DNA from 4 places in the Desulfosporosinus paludis genome. Region 1 is predicted to be linked to each of the others. Evidence: riboswitches for the same ligand, from Rfam matches in the RefSeq annotation. Region 1 holds a riboswitch; each other region holds the start of a gene.

The links. A riboswitch is a leader RNA that binds a small molecule or an ion and turns the genes downstream of it on or off. The one in region 1 is predicted to bind cyclic di-GMP.
Region 2: it holds a riboswitch for cyclic di-GMP, as region 1 does, so the genes downstream of both, VZF35_RS17695 (YitT family protein) here and VZF35_RS15210 (methyl-accepting chemotaxis protein) in region 1, are expected to answer to the same signal.
Region 3: it holds a riboswitch for cyclic di-GMP, as region 1 does, so the genes downstream of both, VZF35_RS05405 (OFA family MFS transporter) here and VZF35_RS15210 (methyl-accepting chemotaxis protein) in region 1, are expected to answer to the same signal.
Region 4: it holds a riboswitch for cyclic di-GMP, as region 1 does, so the genes downstream of both, VZF35_RS10580 (sodium:proton antiporter) here and VZF35_RS15210 (methyl-accepting chemotaxis protein) in region 1, are expected to answer to the same signal.

The regions. Positions count from the first base shown of each region.
Region 1 is NZ_CP144211.1:3,019,093-3,024,795, forward strand. It holds gene VZF35_RS15200 (adenylosuccinate synthase) at 1-1,203, shown strand, start outside; tRNA gene VZF35_RS15205 (tRNA-Lys) at 1,297-1,372, shown strand; cyclic di-GMP riboswitch class I at 1,542-1,626, shown strand; gene VZF35_RS15210 (methyl-accepting chemotaxis protein) at 1,713-3,482, shown strand; tRNA gene VZF35_RS15215 (tRNA-Glu) at 3,702-3,777, shown strand; tRNA gene VZF35_RS15220 (tRNA-Phe) at 3,784-3,859, shown strand; tRNA gene VZF35_RS15225 (tRNA-Gly) at 3,957-4,031, shown strand; gene VZF35_RS15230 (hypothetical protein) at 4,184-4,372, shown strand; gene VZF35_RS15235 (hypothetical protein) at 4,470-4,673, shown strand.
Region 2 is NZ_CP144211.1:3,553,045-3,558,747, reverse strand. It holds gene VZF35_RS17705 (Nramp family divalent metal transporter) at 1-163, shown strand, start outside; gene VZF35_RS17700 (hypothetical protein) at 406-696, shown strand; gene VZF35_RS17695 (YitT family protein) at 729-1,589, opposite strand; cyclic di-GMP riboswitch class I at 1,848-1,934, opposite strand; gene VZF35_RS17690 (ABC-F family ATP-binding cassette domain-containing protein) at 2,003-3,559, opposite strand; gene VZF35_RS17685 (hypothetical protein) at 3,578-3,733, opposite strand; gene VZF35_RS17680 (ABC-F family ATP-binding cassette domain-containing protein) at 3,783-5,703, opposite strand, start outside.
Region 3 is NZ_CP144211.1:1,055,976-1,061,678, forward strand. It holds gene VZF35_RS05400 (methyl-accepting chemotaxis protein) at 1-1,128, opposite strand, end outside; gene VZF35_RS05405 (OFA family MFS transporter) at 1,280-2,497, opposite strand; cyclic di-GMP riboswitch class I at 2,715-2,797, opposite strand; gene VZF35_RS05410 (glycine zipper domain-containing protein) at 3,020-3,424, shown strand; gene VZF35_RS05415 (heavy metal translocating P-type ATPase) at 3,495-5,621, opposite strand.
Region 4 is NZ_CP144211.1:2,090,536-2,096,238, reverse strand. It holds gene amrA (AmmeMemoRadiSam system protein A) at 1-64, shown strand, start outside; gene amrS (AmmeMemoRadiSam system radical SAM enzyme) at 57-1,010, shown strand; gene VZF35_RS10580 (sodium:proton antiporter) at 1,025-2,299, opposite strand; cyclic di-GMP riboswitch class I at 2,398-2,512, opposite strand; gene VZF35_RS10575 (manganese catalase family protein) at 2,704-3,513, shown strand; gene VZF35_RS10570 (IS1182 family transposase) at 3,650-5,254, shown strand; gene VZF35_RS10565 (MarR family winged helix-turn-helix transcriptional regulator) at 5,576-5,703, shown strand, end outside.

The DNA.
Region 1 (5,703 bases):
AATATGGTTGTTCGATATCAGGGCGGCAATAATGCCGGGCATACCGTCGTGGCCAATGGAGAGGAATTTAAGCTGCACCTTATTCCCTCGGGAATTCTCTATCAGGATAAAACTTGTGTTATCGGCAATGGTGTTGTAATTGATCCCAAGGTCTTGCTTGAGGAGTTAAGTTATTTGGAAAAACGAGGAATCAAAACGGGTAAGCTGCTGATCAGCAGTAACGCCCAAGTGATCATGCCCTATCATTTGGTCCTTGACGGCTTGGAAGAAGAGGCCCGTGGGGATAATAAAATCGGCACCACTAAGCGAGGCATTGGGCCGGCCTATATGGATAAAGCTTCGCGCGTCGGCGTTCGTGTCATCGACCTCCTCGACAAGGAGGAGTTTGCAGAGAAACTCCGCCGCAATTTGACAGAAAAGAATAACCTTATCGTCAAGGTCTATGGTAAGGAAGCTTTGAAATTTGAAGATATTTATGAAACCTACTTAGGGTATGCCGAAAAGCTTCGCTCAATGGTTGCAGATAGCTCCTTGGCAATCGACGAGTGCATTCAGGCTGGGGAAAAAGTGCTTTTTGAAGGTGCGCAGGGGACATTGTTGGACATCGATCATGGGACTTATCCGTACGTTACATCCTCTAGTCCGATTGCCGGGGGGGCGTGCGTCGGTGCAGGCGTTGGACCAACACGCATTAACCGGGTCGTTGGAGTTATTAAAGCCTATACTACTCGCGTAGGAGAAGGACCCTTCCCAACAGAGCTTCTAGATGCGACCGGGGAAGAAATGCGTACTAACGGACATGAATTTGGTACAACAACAGGAAGGCCTCGTCGCTGTGGTTGGCTTGATGCAGTAATTGCTCGTTATGCAGCACGTGTCAGTGGAATTTCTGATTTTGCAGTAACAAAACTGGATGTCCTTACAGGGCTTAAAACCTTAAAAATCTGTGTCGGTTATCGGGTTGATGGGGAAGTCATCTATGAATTCCCCCAAAGTCAAAAGATCTTTAAACTTTGTCAGCCAGTCTATGAAGAATTGCCAGGCTGGCAAGAAGATTTGACGCATGTACGTAAGTTTGAGGAACTGCCTCAAGCAGCGCAAAATTATATTCGGCGGATTGAAGAGCTGACGGGTGTTCCTGCGACCTTAGTTGCCGTTGGTCCAGGCCGGGAACAAACTATTGTACGAGGAACGATTTTTTAGATAAGTTATGAAAGATAGTTTATGTTGTAAAAAAAAGAATCTTGACACATTTATCGCTTTCCTGTAATATTTAAACCCGAAGGCAGACATTTGGAGCCATTAGCTCAGTCGGTAGAGCACCTGACTTTTAATCAGGGTGTCCCGCGTTCGAGTCGCGGATGGCTCACCATTCTTCAAAAGAATTACAGTTTTAGTGTTGCGATAAAGGCGTAATTGGACAGCAAATGTTTGTTTGTATGTTTAGTTACGCCTTTTTTAATAAATGATTACATAAGATGATTCGCTTCATGGTTTGCAGATACTCAAAAAATCCTCTTTCAGAAAAATGAATAAAAAAGTTTTGAAAAAGGCAAACCCAGCGAAAGCTGGGGACGCAAAACTACGGATCTTCCATGAAAGGATGATGATGGCCGAGTTACCAACCAAGGTTTCTTCGCCATGCCTGTCTGGAATGGCGATTTTGTTTTTGTAATCAAATCTATACTAATATTTAAGGAGGTTGTAAGATTTTGACGAAAATCAAGTATCGGATTCTTCTCCTATTAGTGATTACGACGTTTGTTATGGGACTCATTCTTGGGGGGTATAATATTTATACTGTTATTACGTCGGAACAAGCCAACATTGCCGAATATCGGACGACTTTATATGAACAGTTTGACCGGAATGTTAAGCTGGAAGTCCAAACGGCCTATAGTTTAGTACAAGATACATACAACAGGCAGCAAAAGGGAGAGCTTACTCCTGAAGAAGCTAAAACGAAGGCCGCAGATCTCGTCAGGAACTTGCGTTACGACCAGGAAAACTACTTTTGGATTGACACAACGGATGGAATAAATGTAGTACTTCTCGGAAGAACAGAATCTGAAGGCAAATCCCGCTTTAACTCTAAGGATAGCAATGGCAAATTATTTGTTCAAGAATTTATCTCCAATGGTAAGAAGTCGGGTGGAGGGTATACAGATTATACCTTTGCCAAGCCAAATGAGAAGGAACCCCTGCCTAAAAGAAGTTACACCTTGCTGTTTCAACCCTATAATTGGGTGATTGGCACAGGCAATTGGGTCGATGATATGGATAAGCTAGTGCTGGCTAAACAACAAGAAATTCGGCAAAAAGGACAACGTAGTGTTACCTATACTATTCTGTCTCTGATCCTAGCCTTTGGAATTTCTTTAGTGTTAGGAACCTTGTTAAGTAATAATATTTCGAAGCAGATTATAGCAGTGGCGGAAAATGCCGAAGAAATTGCCAATGGTAATCTGAATATTAAGAAGTTCGATAATACCTCTAAAGACGAATTAGGCCAGCTGGGCAGGGCATTCAGAACGATGGCCGAAAACTTGATCCAACTGGTGCAGCATGTGTCTGCGTCCGCATCTCATGTTGCCTCATCCTCTCAAGAGCTCAGTGCTGGAGCGGAACAATCCGCCCAAGCGTCCAACCAAGTGGCTGTGGCTATCATGGAGGTTTCCAAAGGAGCGGATAAACAGCTAAATGCCATGAACGAAACCTCTGCCATTGTAGAACAAATGTCGGCTGGAATTCAGCAAATGGTGGAAAATGCCAAGATTGTTGTTCATTCGTCTGAAAAAACGGCCAATTCAGCTGCTGAAGGGAGTTCGGCTATCGAAAAAACAATTCAACAGATGATGACGATTGACCAAACCGTGACTGGATCCGCAGAAGTAGTCAAGAATTTAGGAGAGCGTTCCAAAGAGATCGGACAGATTGTCGATACTATATCCGGAATTGCTGCCCAAACAAACCTTCTTGCCCTAAATGCCGCAATTGAGGCTGCTCGTGCGGGGGATCAAGGAAGAGGATTTGCAGTGGTTGCTGATGAAGTTCGTAAGCTGGCCGAACAATCCCAAGAAGCTTCCCAACAGATAGCAGCCTTAATTCATGAGATCCAAAAGGATACGCAGGACGCTGTCTTATCGATCAACGAAGGAACCCATCAGGTTAAACTAGGCACTGAAGTCGCCGAAACAGCCGGAAGGGCCTTTAGCGAGATTTCAGCTTTAATTTACGATGTTTCCTCACAGGTTGAAGAAATTTCTCAAGAGATCGAACAAATGGCGAAGGGCAATGAACGAATAGTTGCCTCAGTGAACGAGGTCTTTGAGACAAGTCGGGATATCACAGATCAAACCCAGACAGTGTCTGCGGCGACAGAAGAACAATCAGCCTCCGTTCAAGAGATCGCTTCATCGAGCAAAGTCTTAGCTACAATGGCCGATGAATTGCAAGCAGCCTTGAGCAAGTTCAATATTTAAATTTCCTAACGGATATACATTGGTTTTAAGCATGAACTTATGAGCCTACAACCAATAGATGGACCTCACAAGCGAGTGAGCTCGATTTAAATAATAGGGTAAGTCATAAAAAATAACTTCTCGTAAGAGTACTTGACACCAATCAAGCTTTCCTGTAAAATTCATATCTGTGAGCGAGGTTTGGTCAATACAAGACTTTGGCTCCACGCAAGGAAAGAAGGCCCGTTGGTCAAGCGGTCTAAGACATCGCCCTTTCACGGCGGTTACACGGGTTCGAATCCCGTACGGGTCACCACTATTTGCCTCGGTAGCTCAGTCGGTAGAGCAGAGGACTGAAAATCCTCGTGTCGGCGGTTCGATTCCGTCCTGAGGCACCACTTTATTTTGTTAGGTCTTGACGAATGACCGAAGCTCGTTTATAGTCAATTTAGAAGATAAAAATTCTTTGTTTATTTCGAGTAGAATGTTCTAAATGCGGACGTGGCTCAGCGGTAGAGCATTGGCTTCCCAAGCCGAGGATCGCGAGTTCGAATCTCGTCGTCCGCTCCATATGAGATATCAAGGGGTTCAGGGTTTCCTAAAAGGAATTCTGAACCCCTTTTTTGGTTAAGCCGAGGCCCCTACGTGAGCATTGGACAGGTAAATTTTGACTAGGCCGAGGATCAAGTCTTTCCTTCCAAATTTTTATTGGAGGGATTTAAATGGCTAGGTTATTAAAGATTAAAATGGAACCGCAGTATACTAATTGGAAAGAATGTATTAAAGATTTTCTAACTTTTAAAATGACTCAAGGAGTATCATCACGAACAATTAAAGACTACGAATGGCATCTCGGGCATTTCTTCAAAAAGTACTCTGGGTGGGGAGACAATGTGAAGTTGAAGAACTAACTCAAGAGTCCGATATTCCGATCTGTATGGAGTATTTAAAAATTGGTGCAATCAGTTCGGGGAATACGTGATAGCGAGTAATCTCTTCTCGCAAAAGTTGACTGAGTTAGGTTTAAAGCCACGTCGAAGTGGTTCAGGTGGAACTTCGGAAGTGCACGGCATTAGGTTGCTTGATATACCTGACGAGGCCTCTGAGGTAAACCAAGCTAATGCCGATGCTGCAGCTAGAAATTACGGGTCAATGATACTGTCGCCCGGACCTGGAAACTCGGAGGAGGATGTCTCTATTGACGACTTATAATAACCGGTCTAAATAATGTGTTTTTGTGGCAAGATTTGAGCCGTAAAGTTTTCTCTTGCCACTTTTTTTTAATCGCTTAATCTAATTATAGCGGGAATTGGACAATAGTGCATTTTTTTGTGTTATCAGTAATTAGGATCCTCTTAGTACAACCGTTTCGATCAAAACTTAGATTTAGAAATTTAATCTGATCCCTAAGCAAATCATCATCATCGGGTAATTCTCATTTTCCACAACGATCATTGTCATAGAATGGAGCCCATTATAGAGAAAAACCGATCTAAAGATAGCCGAAGGACCAAACTTAGCCCTTAGTTATCATAGTCATGTCATCCTAATGAAAAACCGCCATGACGGCGGTTTTTGAATTTGTAATGTCTATATTATTGAAGGAATCAAAGTAACAATAGCAGCACTTTTCTTAGCAATTAAATGAAGATGATGTTTTAAATTGCAGCCCCAATGAGTACGCAGATAGCTAAATATGCGCTGGTGCCCATGAAAATCAGGGTTAGATACTGGCTTACGGAAGTAACAGAAAGTTTCAATTGGCTCACTATATCAACTTCTTTCTCCTTGGAGCCCAGTTACGCGTTTTACGTGGCTTCAGATCAATACAACCGCCATTCCAATCGCCAAACCAGTCTGGGCACCTAGGGATGTCTAACCTTAAACCTGTTTTAGAACTATATGTGAAGCCTTCTCTACAGTAGGTGGTCAAGAAGTGTTTGCGTTTACCAGGCTCTCCGTGCCATGATTAAAAGAATAGTTCTTTTTTATTCATTGTAACCACCCTCGATAAGGTATTTCTTATCTATAATTATACCAAGGATTTGAAAATCTCGACATCTTTGGCAATAGAAGAGGGAATAGTTGCTTTGTGTCGAAGATAAGCAGTGGACATTGGGATCCGTCGTGGAAAATATATTTGGTACCACAATTGTCTTGATGAGATGGTATAATCAAGTCTGAGTAGTGGATTAAAGTATAAAACTAATAAATACTGCTCCTAATTGAGGGACAGCCAATG
Region 2 (5,703 bases), 530 kb from region 1:
AACCTTAATTTACTTTACAAAACGCAAAGACATTATGGGAGTCCTGGTTAATAAACGATGGATAACCGTTTCCTCGATTATTTGTGCAATTTTGATCTTGTTTCTTAACCTTTTACTCATCTATCAAACGTTAGGCGGGAAAATACCTTTGTTGAGTAATTAATCTTAAATTAAATTTAAAACAGAATTACAAAAGCTGGAGCAGCACGTCCTATTTGGCTTGTATAGATGATTCCAGCTTTTGTAATTTGTTAAATTTTCAGGGCAAAGTTCTTTGTATAGGGCTTTAGACCTAATAAGATAGGCCTTTCGTATCATTAATACCTATTATTTCTAAAATAAGCAGGAAAAAGAAGTATTAGGAGGAATATGAAGAATATTCAATTTATGCAGGAGGTAGGATAAATGATTGACCTTAATGCACTTGACAGACCATGCCCAAAATGTTCTGGACTTGGCAGGATCGATAACCCCGCATGGTTACCGTACTGGGATATGCACAATGGCCTTAAGGGTTTGTCTCGGACCGTAGATTCTCAAAAACTAAAAATTGTCGACGACAATGCAGGGCAAGGTCAACCACTTGAACCCATGTTTTTTATTTGTAAAGAGTGTCATGGAAAAGGGAAAATACTTACGGATGAAGGAAAACACTTGATAGAGTTTGTAAAGTTTTGGAGCAATCCGAATTATTAATTTGAACTCCAAACATTATATACGAGATACAGTTAGTGTATCGCCTTTTTCTTTAGTTTTCCGCCAATTACATCATGAACATCATGAATCGTGACAAAGGCATCTTCATCTATCTCATCAATAATTGACTTCAGTTTAGCGATCTCTAAACGGGTAATCACAGAATATACTACGCCTTTTGCTTGTCCGGAATACCCGCCTTTACCTTCTAAGAAAGTTACCCCTCTGCCTAAACGAGCCAGCAGTGCTGATGAAATTTCATCGGGTTTTTCTGAAACAATCATAACAGCTTTAGATTCATCCAATCCTTGAATCGTTAAGTCAATTACTTTGAAGGCGACAAAATAGGCTATTAGGGAATACATAGCTCTATCCCAACCGAATAATAATCCAGCGCTGCTCAGGATGAAGATGTTAAAAAACATGACAACCTCACCAACTGAAAACCCGGTCTGTTTCGAAACAACAATTGCTACAATTTCTGTTCCATCGAGAGAGCCTCCATATCGGACAACCAATCCTACTCCAATGCCGAGGATGATACCGCCGAATACTGCGGCAAGTAAAATATCATTCGTTAATCCTGGTACCGGCTGTAAGATACTAACTCCTATTGAAAGTGTCGTGATTGAAAACAAGGTAGACAAAACAAATGTCTTTCCAATCTGATAGTAACCTAAAACTAAAAAAGGGATATTAAGAGTAAAAATATAGGCTCCCAGAGGCAGCTTTGTCAAGTGGCTGGCCATAATAGAAATTCCCGTGATACCCCCATCAACGATGTCGTTGGGGACTAGAAATATCTCCAGAGCGATTGCTGCAAGTATGGATCCAATAAGCAGGAAAGCATACTTTTTGAAAATGTTAACCAATTTGTTTCTTTTTCGTGTCATGCAACTCCCCCTTGTATACTGCCAAAGACCTAGGCAACCTGAATTATACATAAATACCCAGTTATTATCAAGCTTACTAAAACTATAACATCTTGGCAATATTGCTAATTCCTCTGACATTGAAGTAATTTCCTCAATACTTGCTGTAATTTCTTCTATAGCAGCCGCTTGTCCATGACTGGTATCCAAAGATTAAAAAATACAAAAAGCTGTGACATCAAATGCCACAGCTAAAACCGTATCTGAAGGGTTTCATACTTTGGCAACCAGACTGTCATAGTGTAGCCACACCTTAGGCTCATGGCTTTGCGTCCTTACTTTTCAGCAAGTTTGCTACTACGTCTTGAATTCGCTGGCAGAGGAGCTGAGTTATCCTTGAGCTTAGCAGCAGCTTTGACGGATTGAGTCACTAATCAGACTATCTTTGTAGTCCACTCTTCCAAGTTCCAAACATCCGTCACCCAATCCTCATAAAATTCAGGTTCGTGGGAAACGACAAGCACAGTCCCTCTATAGTTAATGATCGCTTTCTTCAGCTCTGCTTTAGCCTCAACATCCAGATGATTGGTTGGCTCATCCAGGACCAGCCAATTCACGTCTTTGAGCATCAGTTTGCATAAGCGGACTTTAGCGTTTTCTCCCCCACTCAACACCATCATTTTGCTGGCAATATGCTCGCTGGTTAAACCACACCTAGCTAAGGCGCCCCGAACTTCAGCATTCGCCATGCTGGGATATTCATCCCAAACTTCCTCTAGAGCCGTCTTCTCATTCTTTCGGCTCGACTCTTGCTCGAAATAACCTGGATAGAGGTAATCTCCAAGTTCAACTACCCCAGAAATCGGTTCGATGTAGCCAAGAAGCGTCTTGAGAAGCGTGGATTTCCCCAGACCATTAACCCCGCGAATCGCAACCTTCTGACCTCGTTCAAGAGTTAAATCCAAAGGCCGAGTTAGGGGCTCGTCATAACCCAGAACAATCTCTCTCGCTTCGAAAATTACCTTTCCAGCCGCCCGCGCTTCTCGGAACTTAAACGTCGGAGTGATCTTTTCCTTGGGTCTTTCCAGTAAATCCATCTTATCTAACTGTTTCTGACGACTCTTTGCTCGGCCTGTCGTTGAAATCCTTGCTTTATTTCGAGCGATAAAATCCTCTAAGCGATCAACTTCTTTTTGCTGCTTATCATAAGCCTTAATCTCCTGTTGCTTGCGCGTTTCGGCGAGCTGCATGAATTGTTCATAGTTTCCAGTGTAGCGAGTCAAATTAGCGTTTTCCACATGATAAATGACATTGATCACATCGTTTAAGAATGGGACATCATGGGAAACAAGAATAAAGGCATTTTCATAGTTAATAAGATAGCGTTTTAACCACTCTATGTGCTCCACATCCAAGAAATTTGTCGGCTCGTCCAAAATCAAGATGCTTGGGCTCTGAAGCAAAAGCTTTGTAAGCAAAACCTTCGTTCGCTGTCCTCCGCTTAAGTCCGTTACCTCTTTATCAAGACCGATTTCCCCCAAACCTAATCCATTGGCGACCTCTTCTATTTTGGCATCGAGCGTATAAAACCCATTGTGTTCTAAAATGCTCTGAATCTCCCCAACATCCTCTAAAAGTTTGTCCATTTCTGTTTCGGAAACACTGCCCATGCGCTCATATAAAGTCATGATCTCGGCTTCCAAATTAAACATTCCTTGAAAAGCTTCCTTGAGAACATCTCGAATTGTCTTCCCTTTGCTTAAAACTGTGTGTTGATCTAGATATCCGACAGTAACTCGATTGGACCATTCCACTTTCCCTTTATCCGGCATTAATTTCCCCGTGATGATATCCAAAAAAGTAGACTTTCCTTCTCCATTGGCCCCCACGAGACCTACATGTTCCCCTTTCAATAAGCGAAAACTAACTTCTTCCAAAATCTTGCGCCCACCGAAACCATGACTCACGTTTTCAACATTAAGTATGCTCATTGACCGTATCTTCTCTCCTTACTTATCAAACATGCCTCCGACTTTGCGTCGTTTAATGCCTTTTCTCTTTTCCCCGATCTTCTGCGTGGCCTTGATCGGTCCGCCCTGTTGGGAGCTCTTGAGCTTTTTCTCAGCAACAACTTTTTTCATTGCTTCTAAACTTTTCTCATTCATACGTCAACCTCCAAAATTGAGCTTTATTTAGTGCCAATATCTCGATTACTTATCCCTTATTCTGAGCAATTTTTTCGGCTAACTCATTAAGATATGTCCACCTCTCGATTAGCTCGTCTAATTTGCATTCTAAATCCTGTTGAAGTTTCGCTAACTCATTTAGTTTTCCAAAATCACTGCCCGCCTCATTCATCATTTGAAGATTCTGTTCCAATTCCCTTTCGGCCTGAGCTATCTGAGCATCGATTTGGGCAAAATCCTGTTGTTCTTTAAATGTCATCTTTAGCGGACGTTCTTTTTTGCGTTCCGACTCATGCTTATCTTCTTGACCATCGTTGGTCGTAGTACGGTCAGTGGCACTGTTTCCATTCTTTGTTGATTTTGTAAACGTCGCTCGCAGCGCTTCTTGCCGAGCAGCCTGCATTTCGTTCTGAACTGCCGCGTACACTTGCTCTCGATAGTCAGAATAATTCCCTACATAGGAACGAATAGAACCCGCTCCTTCAAACGAGAAGATCTTATCCGTTACGCGATCGAGAAAATATCGATCATGAGAAACGGCAACGACTGCCCCCGGGAAATCATCCAAATAGTTTTCTAAGACAGTCAAAGTTTGAATGTCCAGATCGTTCGTAGGCTCATCCAATAAAAGAACATTCGGAGCCCCCATTAAAATTCTCAAAAGATAAAGTCTTCGTTTTTCACCACCGGAAAGCTTGCTAATCGGGGTCCACTGAGCAGCCGGCGGAAATAAGAACCGTTCCAACATTTGTGAGGCTGATAAAAAGCCACCATCCGCAGTTGGAATCACTTCAGCCACAGCTTTTATTTCATCGATCACACGCAAATCCGGGTTCAAGGAGGCATTTTCCTGGGCGAAGTACCCTATTTTTACCGTCGAACCCACATCTATAACACCTTGATCCGGTGTCAAACAACCTGCCAGCAAATTAAGCAGTGTTGTTTTCCCGCTTCCATTCGGTCCAATGATCCCTATCCGGTCATTTCTTAAAAGTACATAACTAAAGTTTTTGATCACCATGCCCCGGTCCGGAAAACCCTTCTGCACCTCTCGGCATTCAAGGATTTTTTTTCCTAAACGAGATGCCCCAGCTAACATCTCCAGCCGATCATTATGCTCCAACGGCTTGTCTGCCTGAAGCTTTTCAAAGCGTTCGATTCTGGCTTTTTGCTTAGTTGTCCGAGCTTTAGCTCCGCGTCGCATCCAGGCTAGTTCATTGCGAAAAAGATTTTGGCGTTTTCTTTCACTTGCCTCGGCCTGCTCCTCTCGCTCCACTTTTAATTCTAAAAATCGGCTATAATTTCCAGGATAAGGATATATCTTTCCTTGATCTAATTCCATAACCCGCCCTACAACCCGGTCGAGAAAATACCGATCATGAGTAACCATAATAAGAGCGCCCTTACGTTTATTTAAATATTGTTCCAACCAATCAACCGTATCATTGTCAATATGGTTGGTCGGCTCATCCAAGACCAATATATCCGTGGGATTGATCAGAGCACTCGCTAAAGCAACACGTTTTCTCTGTCCCCCAGATAAAGTTCCCACTAACAGGTCAAATTTAGGAATTCCTAGCTTAGTGAGAATTGTCTTGGCCTCATTTTCCAGTTGCCAAGCATCCAACTCATCCATCTGCTGACCAAGTGATATCACGGCTTGCTGAAGCCTGGAATTCTCTGGCTGATCATTTAGTTTTTCCAGAGTAGTTTCATAATCTCTCAACAATTTCATAACAGAGGAATTCCCTTTGAAAACTTGTTGCAATACCGTAGCCCCGTCTTCGAATTCCGGGTTTTGGGGAAGAAATTCTATACGAACGTTACTTCCCATCGTCACACGGCCTTGGTCAGGCTGCTCAACTCCTGCCAGAATCTTAAGCAACGTGGACTTGCCCGTTCCATTCACCCCGATAATCCCGATCTTTTCTCCTTCGTCAATCCCAAAA
Region 3 (5,703 bases), 2.0 Mb from region 1:
GCTCCCTCTAAGAGCCGATTCTGCAGCTTTATCAGCTGTATTTACTACTTCTTTGGGAAAATCAAGCATCTTAGTGATTCCATCTTTCATTTTATTGACTACATTTCTCGTATTATCCACTATATTTAGCTGTTTTTCATTCCCGGAAAAGACCTCAACAATTGCAGAAGAAATTTGACTAGATGCTTGAGCCGACTGTTCCGCTCCAATGCTCAGTTCATTTGCCGTTGAAGCAACTTTGTTTGAAGATGACATCACTTTATCGACTATTTCTCGCAAGTTCCTAGTCATAACATTTATAGATTTGCCTAAATGCCCGATGGCATCGTTGCCATTAGCGATAACTTCTGGAGTTTTAAGCTTCCCTTCAGCGACTTGTGTTGCTGCTTCAGCCATAGGTGTTAACTGGTTAGTAAGCTTTCGATTAATAATTAGAGAAAAAACGATAGATACCAATATTATCAAAAGCGTGCCTACGAGAGAATATGTAATGCCAATTCTATTTTCATGGTCCACTATGGCTTGACGCTGAGATACTGTTTTTTGAATATCATCAATATAATTACCTGTGCCAATAACCCATTGCCAAGGCTTAAATTCTAGTGCATAACCCCTTTTAGGATATTGTATCGTATCTTTGGGATCTGCTTTTGGAAACCAATAGTTAATATAACCTCCACCATTAAGAGCAGCTTTGCGGATCTCTTGAATATAGTAGTTGCCTTTGGAATCTTTCGAATTATTCCGGTTAGTTCCAACCAGCGATTGGTTTGTACCATGAAAAACGCAAGTACCATCAATTGTATCTCCCCAATAATATCCTTGCCCGTCATCGCCGTAGCGCATGCTTGTCATAACGTTGACCGCCAGTTGTTTGGCCTGTGCTTCAGTAAGGCTACCTTGCTGTTCTTGCTGATATATTCCATTTAAAGTGCTAATAGCTTGTTGGGTGACAGAGCGAAGCTTTTGGTCATAACTTTCATTCAGAGTTTTCGTATAAAGATCGATACTTTTTTGACTATTATCTTCAATACTTAAGATGTTTATTGTTCCTACTAAAACCGCAACTAAGGCATACACAATAATTAGGATTAAGATACTCCGGTTAAGCTTTACTTTTCTTAACAATTGTCCCTCTCCTTCTTTTTCTAGCCATAATTCGGCTAAGTTATAGTTTTTATTTTCCTATCTCTTGATACTCATCTCCTATTACCTTTATTTCTTTCCTAGCCCATCATTTAATCGAGTATGTAATATTAAAGTTAGTAAAATTATAAATTTAGGAGAGCGATGAATTATAACACCCCTTAACGTCTATAACATTTATAGTATGTTTTGGAGGTTTAATCATCGAAACAAGAATTATTGAAACTAAAGTTAATCCGCCTATAACTAGAAATGTAGGCCTTAATCCTCCGGTTACTGCTGCTATAAACAACCCTGAAAGTGCTCCAAATCCAAAGCCCTGATATATGATGCCATAATTTTTCATTTGCTTATTTAAACCAAAAAATTCACCAATAATAGGAGGAAATAAGGTTATGTTTCCTCCAAAGCTAAAAGCAATTAAGATGACACAGATAGAGAAAATTTCAAAGTTCAAATGCACAAAACTTAAAGCGAATACTGCAATCATTGTTAATGAAAGTGTGAAAATTACTACTTTTAGTCTGCCTACTTTATCAGATAAAGCCCCTAGTAAGATTCTCCCAGTAGTATTAAATATCGCTACCATAGCTACAGCATTCGCAGCTACAGTCGGATTAAGTCCAGCCAATTGGACACCTATATCCTTAACAATCCCAATTAGGTAGAGACCGCTCATGCATGCTGTGAAAAACACAATAAATAAAGTATAAGCTTCCTTCGTCTTTATCATTTCTACTACAGAAAATTCATGATCTGAACCACTCTTAACACTCGAAGTTACCACTGGTGCGTCCTTTAATAATTGAGCACCTGCAAGAATCAAAACCATAGCTATTATTCCCCAATATAAAAATGCTTCAGAAACTCCCTTATAATTAATCAAAGATTCGAGTACATAGTTAAAAATTATGCTGCCGATTCCATATGCCCCGTTTGAAATACCTGATATAAGACCCTTCTTCTCTGGAAACCACTTGATACAATTAGAAATCAAAGTAATGTAAGCAATGCCGTCAGCAGCACCGACTATAATACCGGCCGTTATATATAAAGTAGAAAGTGACGTTACTCTAGATGTTGCAATTAAACCAATTCCTAATAATAAACCTGCAATTGATACAAGTTTTCTAACCCCTAGATTATCTTGAACTCTTCCTGCAGCTAAGGTAGCGAAAGCTAATGCAAAACTCGTAATTGAAAACGTAATTGCTACTTCACTTAGTCGCCAACCATATTTATCCACTAATGGCTGATTAAATAGACTCCACGTAAAGATTGATCCCAACCCCAATTGGGCAATTACTGTACCTAATAAGATTGTCCATCGATGCATGGACTTATTTTTCATTGCCTTTATCCCCTTTCAATTTTTTAAGCGATCATTTCGATTGTTCAAAACATCTTTTCACACCATAAAAAGATAATTTCCGGCCCTATTGCGTTTTAGAATAGATTGAAATGAACCATGTGAGCATCCTCCGCTCGAATTTTATTCCCCCTGCTATAACAGAAATCGCCATCCACACAGGAATGGCGATAAAGGCTTTGCAAAAACAAAGTAGTTTGTCGGTAACCCGGCTGTCTTCAGTAATCTGGAAGACCCGTGGCTTTGCGTCCTTGGCTTTCACCAAGTTTGCCTTTATCGTTTATATTTTATTCAATCCAATTATAGCAACCTATCGTTAAGAAAATAGGCAACCAATGTAAAGATATGGTTAACCTTTAATTAAGAGAATTGAGCTTATGCCTTGGTCCTTTGCTGTTCTTGGTTTATTTAAATAAGTCTTGAATTATTTTTATGGTAACCACAAATAATACAATAGAAATTTACGTTTCAAATACTTTCTTATAAGAAAGGAGTTGAATTCTTTTGTTTAAAGGTATATCGGAAGCAGTTGGAGAATCTTCATTTTTGGGTTTAGTCCTCGCCGGTACAGCAGTCGTTGTATTAGCACCAGCAATGAAAAGTGTTTTGCGCGGTGTTGCATTAGCTACAGCAAAAGGAGTAGTATCAATTACGGAAGGAACTGCCGCTTTAGCCTCAAATGCTAAAGAAGGTTGGGAAGACGTAGTAGCTCAAGCTAAGGCCCAAAAGGGCAATTTAAACAGTAGCACTATCGTTGGGGCAGGAGCAGGTGGGGCTATCGGTGCTTCAATCGGGGGAATGGCTGGACCAGCCGGCGCAGCCATCGGTGGAGGTTTAGGTAGTGTTACGGGAGCTTCTGTTGGCAGTGAAATGAATAACGATACTCAGAAAAATCAACCAAAAGACTAACTAACTTAAATCTTACTTTATAAACTATGAAAAAGTAGCAAGAGGATCCCACTGGGATCCTCTTTGGCTTTTAAAACCACCTTTGATAACTTGTATTGAATACCGTAACGATTGTTCCAATTTCACCAAGAAACGCAGCACTAACATGGTTAATCAAGCCACCGGCACCAAGACCTAAACCTAACACATTTAATCCAATAGCATAATTGATGTTTTGCTTCGCTACTTCTTTCGTTTTTTGAGCTAAGAGAAATGCATCTACAAGCACCTGAGGATTCTGAGTAGTTATTACGATTCCCGCAACTTTTGCCGCAGAATCTGCTCCTTTTTTACCCCAAGATATTCCAACACTTGCTTCGGACATAGCTAGTGCATCGTCAATCCCGTCCCCCAGCATAGCTACTCTATACCCTTGCTTCTTAAGATCTTTAATAAATTCAGCTTTCTGACTAGGATTCATTTTACTATAAAATTCTGTAATTCCTAATTGATTTGCTATTATTTCCGCAACTTCTGATTCATCTCTTGATATCAAGATAATTCTTATTCCAAGAGCTCTAAGCTGTTCTATGGCCTTTCTTACTTCTGGTTTAATTATTTCCCGTACACCAAAAAGGCCACACAGCTTTCCGTCAACAGCAAGGTAAATTGGATTTAAACCTAAATGCCTAAAACGAACAACTTTACTTTCTACTTTCTTAATTTTTACTGATTCCTCAAGCATTAAGGCTTTAGTTCCCAGCAAGATTTTCTTACCCTTAATATTCCCTCTAACTCCCAATTTCGGAATAAACTCTTTTTCCTCTGCTGACAATTTAGGGCCAAAATACGTCTGATACCCTCTTTCCCGAATTATCTTAATTAAAGGATCACAGTCCATTCCTTCAACCTTGGAGGCTATTCTCAACATATCCCTCTCGCTATAATCTTTATTAGTCACAACAATTTCTTCAATTAATACTTCGCTTGCCGTTAATGATGGTATTCTGTCTAAAACAAGAGTATCAACTTGACTTGCCTCCCAGAGATGGATTCCGTTTTTAACATAAATACCTCGCTGCAGCGCTTTCCCAATAGCTACTCCATTTGCTGTGGGAACGGCAAGTCCTGCTGCGGAAGGCGACGCTGCCAGCAATATTGCTAAACTGCGATTTATGCTTCCGGTTAGTAAATAAACTCCCCCTGCGGCCATAAGGGAAAAGTAAACCATTCGATCAATACGTTCTCTAAATATTGCCTCATCGGGGTGAGGTTTTCTATGTAATGCACTTCTTCGTATCCGGTTCAGTTGGGTATGAGAACCCGTTTGTTCTACAATTATCTTTAAAGAGCCGTCTAAAATCTCTGTTCCGGCTAGTACTCTGGAGCCCGATATTTTGTTGATTGGATTAGGCAATCCACTTATCTGGCTTTCATCAACGACAGCAACTCCATCAACCACTTTACCATCAACTGGTATTGTTTCCGCCTTTCGAACCATGACAATATCACCAGATTCTAGTTTATCTAATGGTATTGAAATTTCACTTCCATTACTAATTACCCATACTTTTTCGGGTAGTTTTCCAATTCTTGAGATAATCCCTTTCGTCCTCATAAAATCTAAAGCCATAACCATCTTAGAATAATTGGTAAATAAGATCAGAAATAATCCCGTAAAACTCTCCTGTAATATTAATAAGGAAAAAGTTATACTATTGATAACGAAGTCATAACTTTTTCTTCTCGTTAACTGAGGATGCTTTAACCCCCAAAGAAAAATTGGATAACCTACTAATAAGCCGAAAACAGTTGCTGTAATCTTAACTGTTTTTGAATTGGCTAATATCGAAGGACCGGCTATTTTTTGCTTGGCAAATAATAACACCAAAGCCGATGAAATCAGGAACATTTTATATGCTCTTCGGGTAATCATTGGAGTAAGCTTATCCTGAAAATTAACCGGATAATTCCCTTTTGTTTGGTCATCTACGCATATTATTATACTTAGACCATGCAATATCGTTTCATTAAAATGCACCAGCAATGTTCCTGTTAAAAGATTGGTCCTAACTTGATCTATCCCTTCAATCTTTTCTAAAGCATAGTGAATTCTCTCAGCCAAATATTCATTTCTTTTTAATCCAGGCACTTTAAGTCTAATTCTTCCAGGTGTAAGATGAACATATTTATTCCACATTGTTCCTGTTTCTATCATAATTCGTTCCCCCCTCTCAGTAACAAACATTATTAATATCTAAGAAGAGATTTCCCATTTAGTAACTTCACTATGTACAAAA
Region 4 (5,703 bases), 930 kb from region 1:
CGGGATTCCATCAGGGGATGATGCAGACCTTTGGCGCTTCGAGGTTGTGCGGCATTATGAGTGAGATGAAAGATGAATCGTTCCGTACCAGTTGTCTTCTTTGCCCCCAACATTGTCAATTAGAGCAGGGGCAATCCGGTAAGTGCCATACCCGAGAAAATCGGGGAGGGGAGATTATATCTCTAACCTATGGGGAAGTAGCGGCCTGGAATTTGGATCCGATTGAGAAGAAGCCTCTTTATCATTTTTACCCGGGTTCTTGGGTTTTTTCCGTGGGGGGCTTTGGGTGTAATTTAAGTTGCTCGTTTTGTCAGAATCACGAAATATCCCAGAAACGCCAAGCAGGAAGAAAAGTGAGCCCTGCTGAACTCGCTTTCCAGGCTAGAAATTCATTGGGTTTATGCTTTACTTATTCAGAACCAAGTATGTGGTTTGAGATGATTAGAGACACAGCTCCTCTCGTTCGTGCCCAAGGGGGAAAGGTAGTTCTGGTCAGCAATGGAACGATGTCTCCGAGTTTTATTGAAGAATTGATTCCTTGGCTTGATGCAGTCAATATCGATATAAAGGGGTTTTCGGAGGAGTTTTATCAGAATTATTGTGGGGGAAAATTGTCCTGGGTATTGGATAATGTTGAGCGCATAGCTGGGCGCGTTCATCTGGAAATTACGACTTTGGTCATTCCTGGGGCCAATGATGATCCTGAAGAGTTCACTGAATTGTCACGATGGCTGCATAATCTGAACATCCCCTTGGCTTGGCATCTGAGTCGTTACCATCCGGCTTATCGTCTCTCGGTTCCACCGACAGAGCGAAAGACTCTAGATCGTTTAGGCGAAATCGCCAAGGAATGGCTTCCCTATGTTTACCTTGGAAATGTCAGGGGTGGGAGCACAACGTTTTGTCCGCATTGCGGTGAAGTTGTGATTCAGCGCGAGCCTGTTATAGTTAACCGCTTGAACCAGGGGTGTTGCCCAAAGTGTGGTGAAGGAATTTCTGGAAAATTCTAATGAAACAGTAAGCTCTAAAAATAACGAATGATTAGATATGAGGCCGAAATTAAAACTGAAAGTACCATTAAAGGAAAACCTACTTTAAAGAATTGGCTGTAGCGTATTTTAAGTCCGTTCTTTTCGGCAATTCCAGCGACGATGAGATTCGCCGAGGCTCCGACTAAGGTGCCGTTTCCACCGAGACAGGCACCTAGGGCTAAGGCCCACCAGAGGGGTTGGGTTTCAGCTGGAGTAAGCTGACTGAGCAAAGCAAGTTTCTGGATCAGGGGAATCATTGTTGCCACGTAGGGGATATTGTCAAGGAATGAGGAAAGCAGTGCGGATATACAGAGAATTAAAAGCGCCGAGAAGAGCGGATCTCCTTTGGTCAAGCTCATACTCCACTCTGCCAAACGGTCAAGAACTCCGACTTCAACAAGTCCCCCGACAAGGATGAACAAACCAGTAAAGAAAAAGAGCGTAGGCCATTCAATCGCTAAGAATATATCTTCTGGTTCTTCGCGGGTCCAGATCATTAAAAGCATCGCTCCGCTGAGAGCGATGGTCGCAGTTTCCAGGTGGAGGATAGAATGGAAAGAAAAAGACAAAATTACTAAACATAGTACGGCAAGGCTTTTTTTGAGTAAGGCAAAGTCTTTAATCTGGTCCCATTCGTTTTGGGCCAAGAGTTTAATTTTTAATTCATCTCTAGTGATCAACTTGCGGCGATACATGAGGTAAAACAGGAATAAAGTAACGATTAAAATGATGGTGATTACCGGACCAAGATTGAGGATAAAATCCATGAAACTCAGACCGCTTTGTCCGGCAATCATAATATTAGGCGGGTCTCCAATTAAAGTTGCTGTTCCTCCTATATTGCTCATGAGGATTTGGCTGAAAAGGAAAGGAATGGGGTCGACCTCTAATTGGTCTGCAATTGACAAAGTTATGGGGACAATCAGTAAAACTGTAGTAACGTTGTCTAAAAGTGCCGATAAAAGAGCAGTGAGCAAAGAGATGGCGAGCATTAGCAACATGGGGTTCCCTTTAACTTTTTTACTAACCCAGATAGCCAGAAAGGAAAAAACACCCGAGCGGCGAGTAAGATCAACGATCAGCATCATGCCAACCAGCAACCCTAAGGTATTCCAATCGATGTGTTCGATGGCCTTATCTTGAGTAAGAATCCCCAAGATGATCATCAATGAGGCACCAAACATTGCGGTCACTGCTCGCGGGAATTTTTCAGTGACGATAAAGAAATAACTAACTATGAAAATACTTACTGCAATCCAAAGAAACATTTTCAACCCTCCATAAATCAGAGCCGATAATTTCAAGCTCAATTGGCAAATAAAAAAGGAGAGCCGTTAATAATAACAACTCTCCCCAGAGAAGTTTAGCTTGTAGCCTGGCGATCTTAGCGTAACGCAAAGCGTAAGAATAACGTTCTGCCTTAAACCTTAGATCCATAGCTTTAGCGTCCTCCGCTTTCGCGAAGTTTACCCCAACCGAAACAACATCTTATCAAATTTGTTTTGAACATGAAACATTGCTAGTATACCAGGAAGAGTCTTACAACGTCAAGTTTGTAAGAAGGATGGGCTGTAATCAATCCATTAATATTCGGATAAAATTCTGGCTTTGATCTAATAATAAAAATTGAGGAGATGAATTTAATCTACTGAAATAAGGAGGCAATGGCTCAATGTTTAAACATGTCAAAGATATGGAATATACGGTACATGTTGATCGACCAGATCCTCGCTTCGCTGTTTTATTGTTGGAGCAATTCGGGGGAGGCAATGGCGAACTTAAAGCAGCCATGCAGTATTTCTCACAGAGTTTAGGATGTAATGATCCAAAAATTCGAGATTTGCTGCAAGACATTGCAGCCGAAGAATTAAGCCATTTAGAAATGGTAGGAGAGGCCTTGGGGATGTTGATCGGGCCGGTGGACAGTATCCCTAAGGATTTTGCTGCCAATCATATGGCCTTACTCGGAGGCGGCCCCCTCTTGGTGAACTCAGCGGGCGTACCTTGGACATCTAATTTCGTCAACTCTACGGGGGACATCTATACGGATCTTTCCGCAAATGCCGGTGCAGAATTAAGAGCTAAGCTCATTTATGAACGGCTTTTACAACAAACAGATGATGCCGGGGTTAAAGACATGATTCGCTTCCTTCTAAGCAGAGAGGAATCTCATAACTTCTCGTTTATGCAGGCGATCAATACTTTAACGGGAACCGGAGTCAACAAAGACTTCAGGGATTCCGATTTCTCCAAGAAATACATGAATATGTCTACAGGTCAGGGAGACAGCCGTGGTCCTTGGAATCAAGGAAATGAGTTTTCTTATGAGGAAAATCCTAATGAAAAATATGGAGGGCCGGCCCAATACGGCAAAGATCCGAACTCTGCCGGGCAGCGGGAAGTTGCTCCGGGTTACATGGATCACACACGCAACAATCCTCAGTATTCTCAACCTCAGCCACCTCAGCAACCAAAACATTGAAATCGTTACTCTTGTTAATAAAACGGGGGGGCGTTGCAAAACGAACTAAAATAGTTCGTAAGCAACGCCCCTTTTTTCCTACTAGAAACAAAACTGCAGGTCCCAAAGAACCCGCAGTTGTCGTATAATTTGAGTTATGCTAACAACCAAATTACACTCTAAAAATTATACTGAATTAAGTGGACACTATCAATTAGTTCTACCATTTAATTTTGATGTGTTAATACCGGAGGATGACTCAGTTCGACTGCTAAGCCACATTTTGGAGGGATTGAATTACGAAGCGTTGTATCAGGCCTACTCTTCCACTGGAAGAAAACCTGTAGTCGAACCCAAAATCCTGTTCAAAGTAGTAGCCTATGCCTATATGAACAACATTTACTCAAGCCGCAAGATTGAAGTTGCTTGTAAAAGAGACATTAACTTCATGTGGTTGTTGGAAGGATGCAAGGCACCAGACCACAGCACCCTTGCTCGATTTCGGAAGAACTATTTAAAGGAATCCATAGAAGACCTCTTTTTCCAAATGGTGACGTATTTACACAAGCTTGGGGAAGTAGAGTTTAAGAACCTTTTTGTCGATGGAACAAAAATTGAAGCCAATGCTAACCGTTATACGTTTGTCTGGAAGAAAGTCGTTACTAAGAATGAGACCAAAATGTTCTTGAAAATTCAATCCTGTCTTGAGGAGATCAATTTGACCTATCTAAAGGACTTCAAGGCAACCAAAGAAACGTTACTTAAGGACCTTAAGGCGGCCCTCTCCTACCTAGAAGAAAAACGTCAGCAAGAGCAGATTGAATTTGTCCATGGTATTGGAAAACGGAAATCAGAGCTACAAAAGTTTACAGAAGACCTGAAGGAATTCTATACCCGTCAAGAAAAGTACAACAGACATCACCAATTCTTCGAAGGAAGAAATAGCTACTCCAAAACCGATCCTGATGCGACCTTCATGCATATGAAAGATGACCATATGCGCAACGCTCAGTTAAAGCCGGCTTACAATGTTCAGATTGGCGTGGAAAGTGAATATGTAACAGGGGTTGGGATTTTCCAGGATCGTAACGACATAGCCACACTCATCCCTTTCTTAAACACGCTGGAATCTAAACTACAGGCCCATTATGAAAATGTTACTGCAGACTCTGGTTATGAGAGTGAGGAGAATTATCTTTATCTCGAAGGGAAAAAGCAGACCTGCTACATAAAGCCGCAAACCTATGAACAATGGAAAAAGAAACGCTTCAAAAAGGATATCAGCAAGCGAGAAAACATGGTTTACAATGCAGAAATGGATGAATACACCTGTCATAACGGAAAACAACTCAAACTAGTGGGAATTACCCATCGAACATCGGCAACGGGCTACCGATCTGAAATCACGATCTATGAATGTGAAGACTGCCGTGATTGTCCTTGTAAAAGTCAATGTACAAAAGCTAAAGGCAATCGAAGAATGCAAGTATCTAAAACGTTTGTGGCCAAACGCCAGGTATCGTACGGAAACATTACCACCGAAAAAGGGAGACTACTCAGAGTAAATCGATCCATACAGGTCGAAGGAGCCTTTGGGGTACTCAAAAATGACTATAACTTTAATCGCTTTTTGACACGAGGTAAAAACAGTGTAAAAACTGAATTTATGCTGCTGTGTTTTGGGTATAACGTGAATAAACTTCACGCTAAAATACAGAATGAACGAATTGGTAAACCCCTTCATCCATTAAAAACGGCTTAAAAAGGGGTCGAAAAAACAGTCTCATCTAGAAGGCTTATTTTGCTATACACAAATTTAAGTAGAAAATAGAGATTGAGCATTGCAATCAAACCACTTAATATTTTCCACAGTAAAAAGAAATGGGGAGCATCGCTTGCTACTTCAAAATAGTAGTTTTGCGACACTCCCTTTTATGTGCTTTAAATTTCTTGATGGCATAAACGAAATATCCATTTGACAAAGTATTTACTATCGAGTAATATATTTCGTAGGCGAAATATTCGCGTAAGGAATATTTGTATCCGAAACATTTTTAAACAAACGATAACGAGGTGTAGACTAATGGAACATTTGGATGGAAATTTAGATGGAAATTTAAATGAAGGCGCTAAAGTTGCCAGGATTTTTCATGAAGTTATGTCGCTTTTCAGGCAAAGCATGAGCAGAGTGTTTGAGGATGCCGGTATTAC